Regions from separate parts of the Klebsiella oxytoca genome, predicted to be linked through region 3. Evidence: predicted binding sites of a transcription regulator. Region 3 holds the regulator's gene; each other region holds the start of a gene.

Region 1 (4,214 bases), 1.1 Mb from region 3:
ATCCTCAAGACCGACGCTCGCCAGCGCCTTGAGCGCGGCTTCGCGCCACTGGCCTTTCAGCCCGAGGCCGACATTATCGATTACCGTTTTCCACGGCAGCAGACGAGAATCCTGAAACATCATCCGGGTATCGTCCTGAATTTGCGCCAGCGGCGTCGAACCAGCCAGCAGTTGACCAGCGTTGGGCTTTTCCAGACCTGCCAGCAGCCGCAGCAGAGTACTTTTCCCTCCGCCGCTGCGCCCGACTACCGCGACAAATTGCCCGGTGGGAATATGAAGATCGAGTTCATTGAGAATTGTTTTGCTGCCGTAACGCTTGCTGACGCCGTTTAGCAACAGTGGGATCCCCGGATTAAGACGCGCGGTGGTCATGCGTTGGCCTCCTGAAGGTGATAAGCCGGATTCCAGCGCAGCCAGACGCGTTCAAGCAGCTGGGCGCTGAAGTCGGCCAGTTTGCCGAGAATAGCGTAAAGAATGATGGCGACGACCACGACATCGGTCTGCAGGAACTCGCGGGCGTTCATCGCCAGATAGCCGATACCGGCGTTAGCAGAGATGGTCTCGGCAACGATCAGCGTTAACCACATCAGGCCGAGCGCAAAACGAATGCCGACCATAATAGAGGGCAGGGCACCCGGCAGGATCACGTGACGAAACAGAGCAAAACCCGATAAACCGTAGCTCCGGGCCATCTCGACCAGTCCTTGGTCAATGTTACGGATACCGTGCCAGGTGTTGATATAAATCGGGAACATGGTGCCCAGCGCCACGAGGAAAATTTTGGCGCTCTCATCGATGCCGAACCACAGGATAACCAGCGGAATCAGCGCGAGATGCGGTACGTTGCGTAGCATCTGAATAGAGGTATCCAGCAGGCGTTCACCCCAGCGCGACAGACCGCTGATAAGACCGAGAACCAGGCCAATGGAACCGCCGATACTAAAACCTATAAGCGCCCGCCACGAGCTGATGGCCAGATGCTGCCATAGCTCGCCGCTGGCGGACAGCGTCCAGAAGGCTTTAAGTACCCCTTCCGGCGATGGCAAAATCCGGGTGGATAACCAACCAACGGAGGAGGCAAACTGCCAGACGATCACGCTACCGACTGGCAAAAGCCAGGGGGCCGCGCGGATCAGTAATTTTTGTGAAAGCGTCGCCATTAAGCGCTCCTTATTCTTCAATCGTTTTGGCCGGGACGGGCGTCAACGCTTGCCTTTATACATGCTCAACCCGCTGTAATGTTTTCAGCGCCGGCGCGCGGCTACTGGGACGGTGCAGCGCCTGCCAGAAGGTCTCGAGCGCCAGATCAAGGCGGCCCTGCAGACTGGGAGTAAATTGTGGTTTATGTTGATAATCAGTGACCTGACTATCATCGGCGAAGACGCCATGAAGGATCTCCTGGGCTTTCAACGCATTGAGTACCGGTTTTAAGGCGTAATCCACCGCCAGCATATGGGCGATGGTTCCGCCGGTGGCCAACGGCAGAACGATCTTGCCTTCGAGCGCGCGCTCTGGCAGCAGGTCGAGCAGAGTCTTCAGCGCGCCGGAAAAAGAAGCTTTATAAACAGGCGTGGCAATAATCAGCCCATCGGCGCTGGCAAGCTGCTCATTCAGCGCATGGAGGGCCGGATTATCAAAGCGTGCATACAGCAGGTCTTCAGGATCAAAATTTTGCAGATGCCAGTGGCAGACCTCAATGTCCGCTGCGGAGAGCGTCTCTCTGGCATATTCCAGAAGCGCGCTTGAACGCGATGGGTAACGCGGGCTGCCCGCAAGTGTGATGACGCGCATATTCTCTCCTTATAACTAAATATTTTCATTTATCTATAATTGATAACATTTAGCCGCAGTGTGACAGAGCGTTTTTATTTCCCTAAATGATTTATCCGACGTTGGATTGTCAGAAAGCGCATAACGAGGGCAAGAAAAGTAAACGTTTGCGTTGGAGGTAAGATTTTTTGTCGTAGGTCAATTCCCTTTCCGGGGTGGATCGCACATAATACGCCCCCGGTTTGCACACCGGGAATCCAGGAGAGTTCATGTACTACCCCTTCGTTCGTAAAGCCCTTTTTCAGCTCGATCCTGAGCGCGCTCATGAAGTTACTTTTCAACAGCTACGCCGTGTTTCGGGTACCCCGCTGGAAATGCTGATTCGCCAGAAGGTGCCGGCGAGGCCGGTGACCTGTATGGGACTCACATTTAAAAACCCGCTGGGCCTGGCCGCCGGGCTGGACAAAAACGGCGAGTGTATTGATGCGCTCGGAGCCATGGGTTTTGGTTCCATAGAAATTGGCACCGTGACGCCGCGTCCACAGCCAGGCAACGATAAGCCAAGGATCTTCCGTCTGGTTGATGCCGAAGGTTTGATCAATCGCATGGGCTTTAATAACCATGGTGTCGATAACCTGGTGGAGAACGTAAAAAAGGCGCATTTTGACGGTATTCTGGGTATTAATATTGGTAAGAATAAAGATACACCGGTAGAGCAGGGCAAAGATGATTATCTGATTTGTATGGAAAAAATCTATGCTTATGCCGGATATATCGCCATTAATATTTCCTCACCGAATACTCCGGGGTTGCGTACTTTACAGTATGGCGATGCGCTTGATGATTTGCTTTCTGGTATTAAAAATAAGCAACGTGAGTTACAAGAAAAGCATCAGAAATATGTTCCAGTGGCAGTCAAGATCGCTCCGGATCTTTCCGTCGAAGAATTGATCCAGGTTGCTGACAGTTTAGTTCGGCATAATATAGATGGCGTAATTGCTACCAATACAACTTTGGATCGCTCGCTGGTTCAGGGGATGAAACATTGCGATGAAACCGGTGGCTTAAGCGGGCGCCCGCTGCAGCTAAAAAGTACGGAAATTATTCGCATGCTGTCAGCGGAATTAGGTGGCCGTTTGCCAATTATCGGAGTCGGCGGTATTGACTCGGTGATTGCGGCCCGCGAAAAGTTAGCCGCCGGGGCGACGCTGGTACAGATTTATTCCGGATTTATTTTTAAAGGTCCGCCGCTGATTAAAGAAATTGTTACCCATATCTAATCTTTTCCCCTTCTGATACTCCACCAGGGCTTTATTTATAGCCCTGGTTGTTTTATATTCCTTCATTGTTGCTTATTTAGACATTTTAGTCTTTTCTTAATTTTGGAAATATTCTGTAGCAGTTTACCTGTTTATTACAGATGGAAGTGGAAGAGGACGGGGGTAGAAATGCGAATTAAACCTGACGATAACTGGCGCTGGTATTACGATGACGAGCACGATCGCATGATGCTCGATTTGGCCAATGGCATGTTATTCAGGTCTCGTTTTGCCCGCCGGATGTTGACGCCCGACGCCTTCACGCCTTCCGGATTTTGCGTTGATGACGCCGCGCTTTACTTTTCTTTTGAAGAAAAATGCCGCGATCTCGAATTATCAAAGGAGCAGCGAGCTGAGTTAGTGCTCAATGCGCTGGTCGCCATTCGTTTTCTTAAGCCGCAGATGCCGAAAAGCTGGCATTTCAATACGCATGAAGAGAGCTGGCAGCCCGGTACAGGTGATGCCGCCAGCGCATGGCTCAGCGATACCGGTCAGCAGGTCAATCTGCTGGTGGTTGAACCCGGGGAAAACGCCGCGCTGTGCCTGTTAGCGCAGCCTGGCCTGACGCTTGCCGGGCGAGTAATGCAGCTGGGTGATGTGATTAAAATTATGAACGACCGGCTGCAGCCGGCGCCCGGAGTCGCCAGCTTCAGCCTGGGTCAGGCAGTTTAAGGCGCCAGCCTCACTGCGGTTTTTGGCACGCAGCTACAGCATAAAATGGTGCCATCTGCGGCTACCGCGTTTTTCTTCAGCGCGCTGACTTCCCCTTCTTCCAGCCGGATGCGACAGCTGCCGCAAATTCCCGCCCGGCAAGAGTAAGGGATGCGAATACCCTGTTGCTCCAGCTGTTCCAGCAATATTTGCTGGTTATTGCCGGTGAAACTTATCCCCTGCCACTCAATTTCCACCGTCGCGTTTTGCTGAGCTTCCGGCACCAGCGTATTGTCGCTGGCTCCAGCGCCGTAAGCCTTCGCCGGGCCGCGGGCCAGCACTTCTAATTCATCGCCTACGCGGACCACGCCGCTATTTCGCGCAATAAGATTCTGGCCGAAATCGACGTCACCGTTATCCAGCGCCGTGCGGAATCCCTGCAGTGTGGTTAAAGGTTCACCCGCCGGATGTTTT
Region 2 (4,214 bases), 2.3 Mb from region 3:
TGTTTATGGCTGGCGCCTCCATCCAGTGGCTGCGCGATGAGATGAAGTTAATTAGCGACGCGTTCGACTCCGAATATTTCGCCACTAAAGTGAAGGATACCAACGGCGTGTACGTGGTTCCGGCGTTTACCGGCCTTGGCGCGCCTTACTGGGATCCGTATGCCCGCGGCGCAATCTTCGGCCTGACCCGCGGCGTGAACTCCAACCATATTATTCGCGCCACTCTGGAGTCGATTGCCTATCAGACCCGCGATGTGCTGGAAGCGATGCAGGCTGACTCCGGGATCCGTCTGCACGCCCTGCGCGTTGACGGCGGCGCGGTAGCCAACAACTTCCTGATGCAGTTCCAGTCCGATATTCTCGGCACCCGCGTGGAGCGCCCGGAAGTGCGCGAAGTCACCGCGCTGGGCGCGGCCTATCTGGCCGGTCTGGCAGTGGGCTTCTGGCAGAATCTGGATGAGCTACAGGAGAAAGCGGTTATCGAGCGTGAATTCCGTCCGGGAATTGAAACCACCGAGCGTAACTATCGCTACAGCGGCTGGAAAAAAGCGGTGAAACGCGCGCTGGCGTGGGAAGAGCACGACGAGGCGTAAGATTGTGGAGGTATTCCCGGCTTGCGGCGTAAACGCCTTAGCCGGGCTACAGCCCGCAGACCGCACAACCCCGTAGCCCGGCGAAGCGCAGCGCAAGCCGGGGAGAAGCCGCGCCGATGCATGAATCCCGGGGTATCCCCGGGTTGCGGCGTACACGCCTTACCCGGGCGACAAAACCCCAAACAGCACGGACCTGTAGCCCCGATAAGCGCAGCGCCACCGGGGGATTTTCCGGAGATATGCACCGCCTCCGGTTTTTATGAGCCAAACACCGGCAGCAGCATATACAGTTTAATCACCAGCGCGTTGACGATATCGATAAAGAATGCGCCCACCATCGGTACCACCAGAAACGCCATGTGCGACGGACCAAAACGGTCGGTAATCGCCTGCATATTGGCGATCGCCGTTGGCGTCGCGCCAAGTCCGAAACCACAGTGTCCGGCGGCCAGCACCGCGGCATCGTAGTTTTTACCCATCATCCGGTAGGTCACAAACACCGCATACAGCGCCATCGCTACCGTCTGCACAGCCAGAATCGCAATCATCGGCAGCGCCAGCGACGCCAGCTCCCACAGCTTCAGGCTCATCAGCGCCATCGCCAGGAACAGCGACAGGCTGACGTTACCCAGCACCGACACCGCGCGATCGAACACGCGATACAGCCCCAGCGCCGACAGACTGTTACTCAGGATCACGCCGATAAACAGTACACAAACGAAGGTGGGCAGCTCGAACACGGTTCCCGCTAGCAGTTGCGCAACGACCTTACCTACGGTCAAACAGATAGCGATCAGCGCGATGCTCTCAATCAGCACCAGGGAAGTGATCATGCGCCCCATATCAGGCTTCTCAAACGCGGTGGGCGCGAGCTGATCGTCCGGCGTACCGTCCGGTGAAGAAGAGTGCTTAACCAGATAACGCGCCACTGGCCCGCCGATCAGGCCGCCAAGAACGAGACCGAAGGTTGCGCAAGCCATTGCCACTTCGGTGGCGTTGGCGAATCCATAACGCTCAACAAACAATTTGCTCCACGCCGCGCCGGTACCGTGGCCACCGGACAGGGTAATCGAACCGGCCAGCAGCCCCATCAGCGGATCGAGGCCCAGCAGCTTCGCCATGCCGATACCGAGGGCGTTTTGCAGCAGCAGCAGCCCCACCACCACAATCAGGAACGTCCCCACCACTTTTCCTCCGGAGCGCAGGCTGGCGAGGTTAGCGTTCAGGCCGATGGTGGCGAAGAATGCCAGCATCAGCGGATCTTTCAGGCTCATATCGAAATCAATTTCGATATCCATGCTTTTCTTTAATACCAGCAGCGCCAGCGCCACCAGCAGGCCGCCCGCAACGGGCTCAGGAATGGTGTATTTCTTCAGGAAAGGGACGGTTTGAACGAGTTTTCTACCCAGTAGCAACACTAGAGTTGCGGCAACGAGCGTCGATAAGGTATCGAGATGAAACATAAAAAAAGAGCTCCTTATAGGCGCATGATCCATTCACACGCGACGATATTTCCCGGTGTCGATTGCTTCTCATCATGAGTAATCGGGAAGGGATTTTAAGCAGAAGTGCGGAAAAAAGGACAGGAAAAGATATTTTGTAGGGATATTGATGCGATCAAGCATACAAAATGTTAATAAATATTTGACGCTTATTCCCAGTATAAATATTTGTCGCCAAAGAGTGGCAAACGTTTGCTTTTGGTCTACAGTCCGATAAAATCCCCGCTTTGCCACCTTTGGGATTGTTGTGATGTCCGTTAACACCGCAGAGTCAGAAAATGCGCAACCGGTTGCGCATAAGCAAACCAGCGAATTAATCTACCGCCTTGAAGACCGCCCGCCGCTACCGCAGACCTTGTTCGCCGCCTTCCAGCACCTGCTGGCGATGTTTGTCGCGGTCATCACCCCGGCGTTATTAATCTGCCAGGCGCTGGGCCTTCCGGCTCAGGATACGCAACATATCATCAGCATGTCTCTGTTCGCTTCCGGTGTGGCATCCATTATTCAAATCAAAGCCTGGGGTCCGGTCGGCTCAGGTCTGCTCTCAATTCAGGGCACCAGCTTTAACTTCGTCGCGCCGCTGATTATGGGCGGTACCGCGCTGAAAACCGGCGGTGCCGACGTCCCAACCATGATGGCCGCGCTGTTCGGCACCCTGATGCTGGCCAGCTGTACGGAGATGGTTCTCTCCCGCGTCCTGCATCTCGCCCGCCGCATTATTACTCCGCTGGTATCCGGCGTGGTGGTGATGATTATCGGCCTGTCGCTAATTCAGGTCGGCCTGACCTCTATCGGCGGCGGCTATGCGGCGATGGCTGACAACACCTTCGGCGCGCCGAAAAACTTGCTGTTGGCCGGTATCGTGCTGGGGCTGATTATTATCCTTAACCGTCAGCGCAATCCGTATCTGCGTATCGCTTCGCTGGTTATCGCCATGGCGGCCGGCTACCTGGCGGCATGGTTGCTGGATATGCTGCCGGCCAATACCGCCCCGACGGAAAGCAGCCTGATAATGGTACCCACGCCGCTTTACTACGGACTGGGCATCGACTGGAACCTGCTGCTGCCGTTGATGCTGGTCTTTATGATTACCTCACTGGAAACTATCGGCGATATTACCGCCACCTCTGACGTCTCCGAGCAGCCGGTTTCCGGCCCGCTATATATGAAGCGTCTGAAGGGCGGCGTGCTGGCTAACGGCCTGAACTCATTTGTCTCGGCGGTATTCAACACCTTCCCGAACTCCTGCTTCGGCCAGAACAACGGCGTGATTCAGCTGACCGGCGTCGCCAGCCGCTATGTTGGTTTTATCGTGGCGCTGATGCTGATCGTGCTCGGCCTGTTCCCGGCGGTGAGCGGCTTCGTGCAGCATATTCCTGAGCCGGTGCTCGGCGGCGCGACGCTGGTGATGTTTGGCACCATCGCCGCTTCCGGCGTGCGCATTGTCTCCCGCGAGCCGCTGAACCGCCGCGCGATCCTGATTATCGCCCTGTCGCTGGCCGTTGGTCTTGGCGTTTCCCAGCAGCCGCTGATCCTGCAGTTCGCTCCTGACTGGCTGAAGAATCTGCTCTCCTCCGGTATCGCCGCTGGCGGTATCACGGCGATTGTCCTGAATCTGATTTTCCCGCCAGAGAAAAACTGATCGCCGCTTACGCTCCGGCCGCACGATGCTGGCCGGAGCATCAGTCTCATCAACCTCACATCATCTCATTACACAATTCCTGTCTTGAGGATTGCGCATAATTCGGGCATAACAGCCCTATGTGCCTCGCTCAGGATCGAAGACCATGAAATTTCTCAGAAAGCTGATTCTCTGGCTGCTGATTGCCCTGCTGGTAGTGATTATTGCCGCTTATTTCCTGCTGCAAACCCAGTGGGGTGGACGCCAGGCCAGCGCCTGGCTTAGCGAGGATACCGGCTGGAAGGTCTCTTTTAACAAGATGGAGCATAATTTCTCCTCGCCAATGCACCTGCAGCTGCAAAACGTCACCCTCGGCCGCGACGGCAAACCCGCCACGCTGGTCGCAAAAACGGTGGATATCGGTTTTAGCAGCCGCCAGTTCAGCGATCCGCTGCATGCTGATGAAATCGTCCTCAGCGACGGCACGCTGAACTTCTC
Region 3 (4,214 bases):
GCTCAATCCGGCCAGCCAGACTAAAAATCCTTTTCGAGGTTGTTGCATAATCTTCTCTTTTTAGTGATGCAGGTACGATGGCGCAGAGTGTAGGGAGTGCATAACGTCTTGTGAAACGCTAATATTTGTCAGGTGAATTCAAAAATTTTGCAGGCAGAAAATGTGGTCTGAATACTCTCTTGAAGTTGTCGATGCTGTCGCCCGCAACGGCAGCTTTAGCGCCGCCGCGCAGGAGCTGCACCGCGTCCCCTCGGCGGTCAGCTATACCGTACGCCAGCTGGAGGAGTGGCTGGCGGTACCGCTATTTGAACGTCGCCACCGGGATGTGGAATTAACGCCTGCCGGGGTCTGGTTTTTACAAGAGGGGCGCTCTGTTATCAAAAAAATGCAGATCACCCGCCAGCAGTGCCAGCAGATAGCTAACGGCTGGCGCGGGCAGCTCTCTATCGCGGTGGATAACATCGTCAAGCCCACGCGTATGCGCCAGATGATCGTTGATTTCTATCGTCATTTTGATGACGTAGAACTGATCGTTTTTCAGGAGGTGTTTAACGGCGTCTGGGATGCGTTGGCCGACGGGCGCGTGGAGTTAGCCATCGGCGCGACGCGCTCAATTCCGGTCGGTGGACGCTATGCCTTTCGCGATATGGGGATGCTGAGCTGGGACTGCGTTGTCGCGAGCCACCATCCTCTGGCAAAAATGGCCGGGCCACTGAGCGATGATCTGTTGCGCAACTGGCCGTCGTTGGTGAGAGAGGATACTTCACGCTCGCTGCCGAAGCGAACCACCTGGCTGTTGGATAACCAGAAGAGGGTGGTTGTGCCGGACTGGGATGCCTCCGAGACCTGCCTCTCCGCCGGACTGTGCATCGGAATGGTGCCCGGGCATTTAGCGCGTCCGTGGCTTGATAGCGGCGAATGGACGGCTCTGGAACTGGAAAATCCTTTCCCGGATGCCGCGTGCTGCCTGACGTGGCAGCAAAGCGATGCCTCTCCGGCTCTATTATGGTTGCTGGATTATCTTGGTGATAGCGAAACGTTAAATCGGGAGTGGCTGCGGGCGCCGGAATAACCGGCGCCGCGGGAAGGACTAACGGCGGTAATCAACAAACGGACCATCGGCCACAGAACGGCGCTCGACCAGACGCGGATGAACCTCAATCGACTGAGAAACTTCACGCTTATTGACGATTCTGTCCAGCAGCATATTGAAGGCCGCTTCGCCCAGAGAGTCTTTAGGCTGATGGATAGTGGTCAGCGCCGGGCTGAAGTAGCGGGCGTTGCGCACGTTATCATACCCGATCAGCGAAATATCCTGCGGTACGCGCAGACCCATTTCATCCGCCGCGCAGATTGCGCCCATCGCCATGATATCCCCGCCGCAGAAAATTGCCGTAGGGCGATGATGCTGGCTGAGAATTTGCTGCATGGCGCGGTAGCCGGATTCCGGTTCAAAATCACCCTGTACAATCCAGTGCTCCGGGATCTTAATCTGCGCTTCTTCCATCGCTTTCATAAAGCCGGCCAGTCGACCTGCGCCGGTATTACGTTCCAGAGGTCCAGGAATGGCGCCGATCTCGCGATGTCCGCGCTCAACAAGGTAGCGACCGGCGATATAGCCGCCTTCAAAGGCGTTATCAATCACCGCATCGGTAAAGTCGGCTTTCGCTTCGCCCCAGTCCATGACGACCATCGGAATGTGGCGATACTCTTCCAGCATGCTTAACACCGATTCCGGGTACTCGGAACACATCACCAGCAGGCCATCTACGCGTTTTTGCGCCATCATTGAAAGGTAAGCGCGCTGTTTCTCCGGATCGTTCCAGGCATTGCCAAGAATCAGGGTATAACCCTTCTGAAAGCAGCTTTTCTCAACGGATTCAATTATTTCAGCAAAATAGGCCGCTTCGCTGCTGGTCGCCAGCAGGCCAATAGATTTGGTGTGATTCACCTTCAGGCTGCGGGCGACGGCGCTGGGGGAGTAATGCAGCTCTTTGATTGCCGCCCATACCGCATTGCGCGTCTCTTCCGCAACGAATCGGGTTTTGTTAATCACATGTGACACTGTTGTAGTGGAAACGTTTGCGCGTTTCGCTACATCTTTAATAGTTGCCATTACTTCTCACTCCAGACCTTGACCTGAACGTCTGTTTATCGGTACGTAAACGTTTGCCTGTACACACCCTGACGCCAAAATTATTCATGGCATCACGTCGGGAAAACGACACAGAACGACAGGAAGGGGTCAATGGCCGATACGCTTTCAAATTAGCGTGGGATTTTGTCCGATCTTGGGGCAAAGGGGAAGAGCAAAAATGTGCATCACCCTAAATCCAGGAAGATTTTTACGCTAATCTGTGTAAAAATGAGCAAGCTCACTTTTCATGTGGGGATAATCAGGGGGAAAAATTGATGGATACAGATTTAAAGTTTTCGCTGACAACAACGATTATTGTTCTGGGTTTGATTGTCGCTTCAGGTTTGGTCGCCGTACTGCACTAATTTCACAATAAGGGAGAGGTCGCTCTCCCTTTTTCATTGCGCATTATTATCAATTTCGCAAAAATCTTTTGCCATTTCGTTTACTTTTGTTTTTCTGTGATTGATGTCATGCTTTTGACTTCTGATGAGATGCCGTCGCGAAAGGCGGCCTGATGGAGTTCTTGCATGAAAATCAATTTTCCCCTGCTCGCGCTGGCGGTCGGTGCTTTTGGCATCGGTACGACCGAGTTCTCCCCGATGGGGTTATTACCGGTTATCGCAAAAGGCGTGGATGTTTCAATTCCGGCCGCGGGAATGCTGATCAGCGCCTATGCAATCGGTGTCATGGTTGGCGCGCCGCTGATGACTCTGCTGCTCTCCCACCGCGCCCGCAGAAATGCGCTGATCTTTTTGATGGCGATTTTTACTCTCGGCAATGTGCTCTCTTCAATCGCACCTGATTACACCACGCTACTGCTGTCGCGTATCATTACCAGCCTTAATCACGGCGCATTCTTCGGCTTAGGATCGGTGGTTGCGGCAAGCGTGGTGCCAAAACATAAGCAGGCCAGCGCCGTGGCAACGATGTTTATGGGGCTGACCATTGCTAATATCGGCGGCGTTCCCGCAGCGACCTGGCTTGGCGAAACTATCGGCTGGCGCATGTCGTTTCTCGCAACCGCGGGGCTGGGCGTAGTGGCAATGATCGGCCTTTGGTTCTCTTTACCGAAGGGCAGCGCCGGCGAGCGCCCGAACGTGAAACAGGAGCTGTCGGTGCTGATGCGCCCGCAGGTACTGTCGGCGCTGCTGACGACCGTGCTGGGGGCAGGGGCGATGTTCACGCTGTATACCTACATTTCCCCCGTACTGCATACAATCACTCATGCCTCGCCGCTGTTTGTTACCGCGATGCTGGTGCTGATTGGCGTAGGCTTCTCGCTGGGTAACTACCTTGGCGGCAAGTTTGCCGACCGTTCCGTTTCCGGCACGCTGAAGGGCTTTCTTCTGCTTTTGATGGTTATCATGCTGGCGATACCGCTGTTAGCTCAGTCACAGGCGGGCGCGGCCATCAGCATGGTTGTGTGGGGCGCGGCGACCTTTGCGGTAGTTCCGCCTTTGCAGATGCGCGTGATGCGCGTCGCTCATGAAGCGCCGGGGCTCTCATCTTCGGTGAATATCGGCGCTTTCAATCTTGGGAACGCGCTGGGCGCGGCAGCGGGAGGAGCGGTAATTTCCGGAGGACTGGGATATGCGTTTGTGCCGGTGATGGGGGCGATAATTGCCGGCGTGGCGCTGCTGCTGGTGTTGTTCAGCGGCCGGTCGCAGCCGAAAGAGGCGTTCGCCAATCAATAATATTCTAAGGTGAGAAAAATAACCGCAGAAGCAGCAATGCCTCTGCGGTTCGCTTTTATGCTGCCAGATTAGCCGCCACAAACTTCCAGTTTACCAGCGCCCAGAAGTGCTCCAGATAGTTTGGACGAGCGTTGCGGTAGTCGATGTAGTAGGCATGCTCCCAGACATCCACGGTCAGCAGCGGAGTAGCGTCGCTGGTCAGCGGCGTGCCCGCGTTGCTGGTGGAGACAATCGCCAGGCTGCCATCGGCATTTTTCACCAGCCAGGTCCAGCCAGCGCCGAAGTTTTTTGCTGCCGCATCGGTAAATTTGGCTTTGAAATCAGCAAAGCTGCCGAAGGATTTAGCGATAGCTGCCGCCAGTTCACCTTGCGGCTCGCCG
Region 4 (4,214 bases), 890 kb from region 3:
ATTGTTAAACGATTTTAATCAAAAAAAAGCCCCGCGGGGATAAACGCAGGGCGATGGGTTACTCTTCGGCGGCGTAGCCTTGCGGCGGTAGCCTCATTCCATCAAGCCAGGCTTCGTTTCCCTGAGAGCGCAGACGGCCGTCGACAAACCAGCTGATAGCCAGGGGATAGATATCGTGTTCCTGAGCCTGAACGCGAGCGGTAATATCGTCTTCGGTATCTTCAGCGAATACCGGCACTTTAGCCTGCAGAACCACCGGGCCGCCGTCCAGTTCGTCGGTGACGAAATGCACCGATGTTCCGTGCTCGTCATCGCCATTTTCCAGCACCTGGCGATGGGTATGTAGCCCCGGATATTTTGGCAGCAGGGAAGGATGGATATTCAGCAAACGCCCCTGGTAGTGCGCGACAAAAGCCGGGCTGAGAATACGCATATAGCCGGCCAGAACCACCAGATCCGGCGCGTAGGCGTCGATCTCGTGCATCAGCTGGCGATCGAAGGCTTCACGATTGGTAAACTGACTGGCGGCGAGCGCATGAGCCGGAATATTAGCCTCACGCGCGCGCTCAAGGCCGAAGGCGTCGGCCTTATTGCTGAAGACTGCACGCAGGGTGCCTTTGATTTTCTTCCGGGCGCAGGCATCAATAATCGCCTGCAGGTTGCTACCGTTACCGGAAATCAGCACCACGATGTTTTTCATTCAATGACCACACGCTGTTCGGAATCAGAGGCTTTGATGTAACCGATTTTCCACGCGCTTTCACCTTTGTCGTTGAGGAAAGCAACCGCTTTATCCGCCGCTTCGGCCGGGAGCGCGATAACCATGCCAACGCCGCAGTTAAAGGTGCGATACATCTCGTGGCTGCTGACGTTACCGGCGGTTTGCAGCCAGTTGAAGACTTCCGGCCACTGCCAGGAGGATTCATCAATGACCGCCTGAGTGTTGTCCGGCAGAACGCGCGGAATGTTCTCCCAGAAGCCGCCGCCGGTCAGATGGGCGATGGCGTGCACGTCGACGCTGGCAATCAGGTCGAGCACGGATTTCACATAAATGCGGGTCGGCGCCAGAAGGTGGTCAGCCAGCGGCTTACCGTTGAGATCGGTGGTTTGCGGGTCAACGCCGCTGACTTCGATAATTTTGCGTACCAGAGAGTAGCCGTTAGAGTGCGGGCCGCTGGAGGCCAGCGCCACCAGGACGTCGCCATCGGCTACTTTGCTGCCGTCGATAATTTCTGATTTTTCTACCACGCCGACGCAGAAACCCGCCACGTCATAATCTTCGCCGTGGTACATGCCCGGCATTTCCGCCGTCTCGCCGCCAACCAGCGCGCAGCCCGACTGCAGACAGCCTTCGGCGATACCGCTGATTACGCTCGCCGCAGTATCGACATCCAGCTTACCGGTCGCATAGTAATCAAGGAAAAACAGCGGCTCAGCGCCCTGAACGACGAGGTCGTTTACGCACATGGCGACCAGGTCGATACCGATAGTGTCGTGACGCTTCAGATCCATCGCCAGACGCAGCTTGGTGCCGACGCCGTCGGTGCCGGAAACCAGTACCGGTTCGCGATATTTCTGCGGCAGTGCGCACAGCGCGCCGAATCCGCCCAGTCCACCCATTACTTCCGGGCGACGGGTTTTTTTCACCACGCCCTTAATACGGTCGACGAGAGCGTTGCCTGCATCAATATCCACGCCGGCATCTTTATAGCTGAGAGAGGTTTTATCGGTCACTGCGAAGTCTCCACGCGTTTGCGGTAGCAATAAAAAACGGCGCAATTCTAACAGGGATAGCAAACGTTTGCGAGCCTGCTTTGCTGTCGAGGTAAAACGGCCGTTAAGTGCGCAAATTTGATACCCTTCACGAAAATGAAACCGGGTACATTCTTATGCTTGCCAGCGTACCTGGTAATAATCATCATGCCAATGAAACCGGTTTCTTTTTTTTGCTGCCAGAAGAGTTAAGCCGTGATAATCGGCGGCGGAATAGCGGAACGGCCGGGCTTTCTGGCCCTGCTGCGCGAACACCTGGCCTGGTATGGCATCGCCGACGATATCGATACCGTCAGCCATGGCAACGATGCCGGACTGGTGGGCACCGTTTACCATTTCAATCAGCAATACCGGTCGCATAGCGGCGACTGCGCATAGGGAGAGAACATGTCTGGATTTAAAGAAGGTTTTCTGTGGGGCGGTGCGGTAGCAGCGCATCAGCTGGAAGGCGGCTGGAAAGAGGGCGGGAAAGGGATTAGCGTCGCCGACGTGATGACCGCAGGCGCGCACGGCGTACCGCGTGAAATCACCGACGGCGTGCTGCCGGGGAAAAATTACCCTAACCACGAGGCGATTGATTTCTACCATCGCTATAAAGACGACGTTCAGCTGTTTGCTGAAATGGGCTTCAAATGCTTCCGTACCTCCATTGCCTGGACTCGGATCTTTCCGCTGGGCGATGAGCAAGAACCTAATGAAGCCGGGCTACAGTTTTATGATGACCTGTTTGATGAGTGCCGCAAGCACGGCATTGAGCCGGTGATTACGCTCTCCCATTTCGAAATGCCGTACCATCTGGTGACCGAGTACGGCGGCTGGCGTAACCGTAAGCTGATTGATTTCTTCGTCCGCTTTGCGCAGGTGGTGTTTACCCGCTACCAGCATAAAGTGAAGTACTGGATGACCTTTAATGAGATCAATAACCAGGCCAATTTTCACGAAGATTTTGCGCCGTTCACCAACTCCGGCCTGAAATATCTGCCGGGCGAAGATCGCGAACCGGTTATGTACCAGGCGGCACACTATGAGCTGGTGGCCAGCGCGCTGGCGGTTAAGGCCGCTCGCGAAATTAACCCAGCGCTGCAAATTGGCTGCATGATAGCCATGTGTCCAATTTACCCGCTGAGCTGCGCGCCCAACGATATGATGATGGCGATGAACGCGATGCATCGGCGCTACTGGTTTACCGACGTGCACGTGCGCGGCAAATATCCGCAGCACCTGCTGAACTACTTCGAGCGTCGCGGTTTTGCGCTGGATATCACCGAAGCCGATCGGATTGCGCTGACTCAGGGCTGCGTCGACTATATCGGCTTTAGCTACTACATGTCGTTCGCCACGAAAGCAACGGATGACAATCCGCTGCTGGATTATGACGAAACCACCAGTCTGGTCTCCAACCCGTACGTGCAGAAGTCTGACTGGGGCTGGCAGATTGATCCCGTCGGGCTGCGCTACTCTTTAAACTGGTTCTGGGATCACTATCAGCTGCCGCTGTTCATCGTGGAAAACGGCTTCGGCGCCATCGACGTGCGCGAAGCGGACGGTTCGGTGGATGACCAGTACCGTATCGACTATCTCTCCGCCCATATTGCAGAGATGAAAAAAGCGGTCGTTGAGGATGGCGTAGACCTGATGGGCTACACCCCGTGGGGCTGTATCGATCTGGTTTCCGCAGGCACCGGTGAGATGAAAAAACGCTACGGATTTATTTACGTGGATAAAGACAATGAGGGTAACGGCACGCTGGCGCGTAGCCGCAAGAAATCTTTTGCCTGGTATCAGCAGGTTATCCGCAGTAATGGTGAAACGCTGTAAATAGGCGTTAAGCCCCGTCCAGCCCCGCATTCGCGGGGTTTTTTTATTTTGTCTTATACTGGCTCAGGCAGCGTAAAGCATTTTGGTTGATCGTGGTCAAACATATCGGCTATGGCGCGCAAGGAAAAAAGCGGTATAATCCCGCGATTTTTTTTGTGGTTGCCCCTCAGAGGAGAAAGAGAATGAAGATCGTGGAAGTGAAACACCCACTCGTCAAACACAAGCTGGGCCTGATGCGTGAGCACGACATCAGCACCAAACGCTTCCGTGAACTCGCCTCAGAAGTTGGCAGCTTACTGACTTACGAAGCCACTGCCGATCTGGAGACTGAAAAAGTCACTATCGAAGGCTGGAATGGCCCGGTAGAAGTTGAGCAGATTAAAGGCAAGAAAATTACCGTTGTGCCGATTCTGCGCGCGGGTCTGGGAATGATGGAAGGCGTGCTTGAGCACGTGCCAAGCGCGCGTATCAGCGTGGTGGGCATCTATCGTAACGAAGAGACCCTTGAGCCGGTTCCTTACTTCCAGAAGCTGGTTTCCAATATCGATGAACGTATGGCGCTGGTGGTTGACCCGATGCTGGCAACCGGCGGCTCGATGATCGCCACCATCGATCTGCTGAAA

What was found. The regulator PurR, encoded in region 3, represses purine synthesis genes. The targets are predictions, from matches to a motif close to CANGCAAACGTTTGCNTG.
Region 1: pyrD (quinone-dependent dihydroorotate dehydrogenase) is a predicted target of PurR. The motif match lies at 1,927-1,944, and genes of this name have one in related genera.
Region 2: GJ746_RS24835 (nucleobase:cation symporter-2 family protein) is a predicted target of PurR. The motif match lies at 2,277-2,294, and genes of this name have one in related genera.
Region 4: purM (phosphoribosylformylglycinamidine cyclo-ligase) is a predicted target of PurR. The motif match lies at 1,791-1,808, and genes of this name have one in related genera.

What each region holds. Positions count from the first base shown of each region.
Region 1 is NZ_CP046115.1:2,002,277-2,006,490, forward strand. Features, by position in the region: gene ssuB (aliphatic sulfonates ABC transporter ATP-binding protein) at 1-372, opposite strand, end outside; gene ssuC (aliphatic sulfonate ABC transporter permease SsuC) at 369-1,160, opposite strand; gene ssuE (NADPH-dependent FMN reductase) at 1,216-1,791, opposite strand; gene pyrD (quinone-dependent dihydroorotate dehydrogenase) at 2,040-3,050, shown strand; gene zapC (cell division protein ZapC) at 3,219-3,761, shown strand; gene GJ746_RS09225 (YcbX family protein) at 3,758-4,214, opposite strand, start outside.
Region 2 is NZ_CP046115.1:5,316,012-5,320,225, forward strand. Features, by position in the region: gene glpK (glycerol kinase GlpK) at 1-593, shown strand, start outside; gene gltS (sodium/glutamate symporter) at 851-2,056, opposite strand; gene GJ746_RS24835 (nucleobase:cation symporter-2 family protein) at 2,346-3,737, shown strand; gene GJ746_RS24840 (AsmA family protein) at 3,883-4,214, shown strand, end outside.
Region 3 is NZ_CP046115.1:3,056,228-3,060,441, reverse strand. Features, by position in the region: gene punC (purine nucleoside transporter PunC) at 1-48, opposite strand, end outside; gene punR (DNA-binding transcriptional activator PunR) at 161-1,072, shown strand; gene purR (HTH-type transcriptional repressor PurR) at 1,091-2,116, opposite strand; gene GJ746_RS14225 (YnhF family membrane protein) at 2,413-2,502, shown strand; gene GJ746_RS14220 (MFS transporter) at 2,668-3,834, shown strand; gene sodB (superoxide dismutase [Fe]) at 3,890-4,214, opposite strand, start outside.
Region 4 is NZ_CP046115.1:3,951,152-3,955,365, reverse strand. Features, by position in the region: gene purN (phosphoribosylglycinamide formyltransferase) at 59-700, opposite strand; gene purM (phosphoribosylformylglycinamidine cyclo-ligase) at 697-1,734, opposite strand; partial or broken gene GJ746_RS18380 (beta-glucoside kinase) at 1,969-2,151, shown strand; gene GJ746_RS18375 (6-phospho-beta-glucosidase) at 2,161-3,591, shown strand; gene upp (uracil phosphoribosyltransferase) at 3,774-4,214, shown strand, end outside.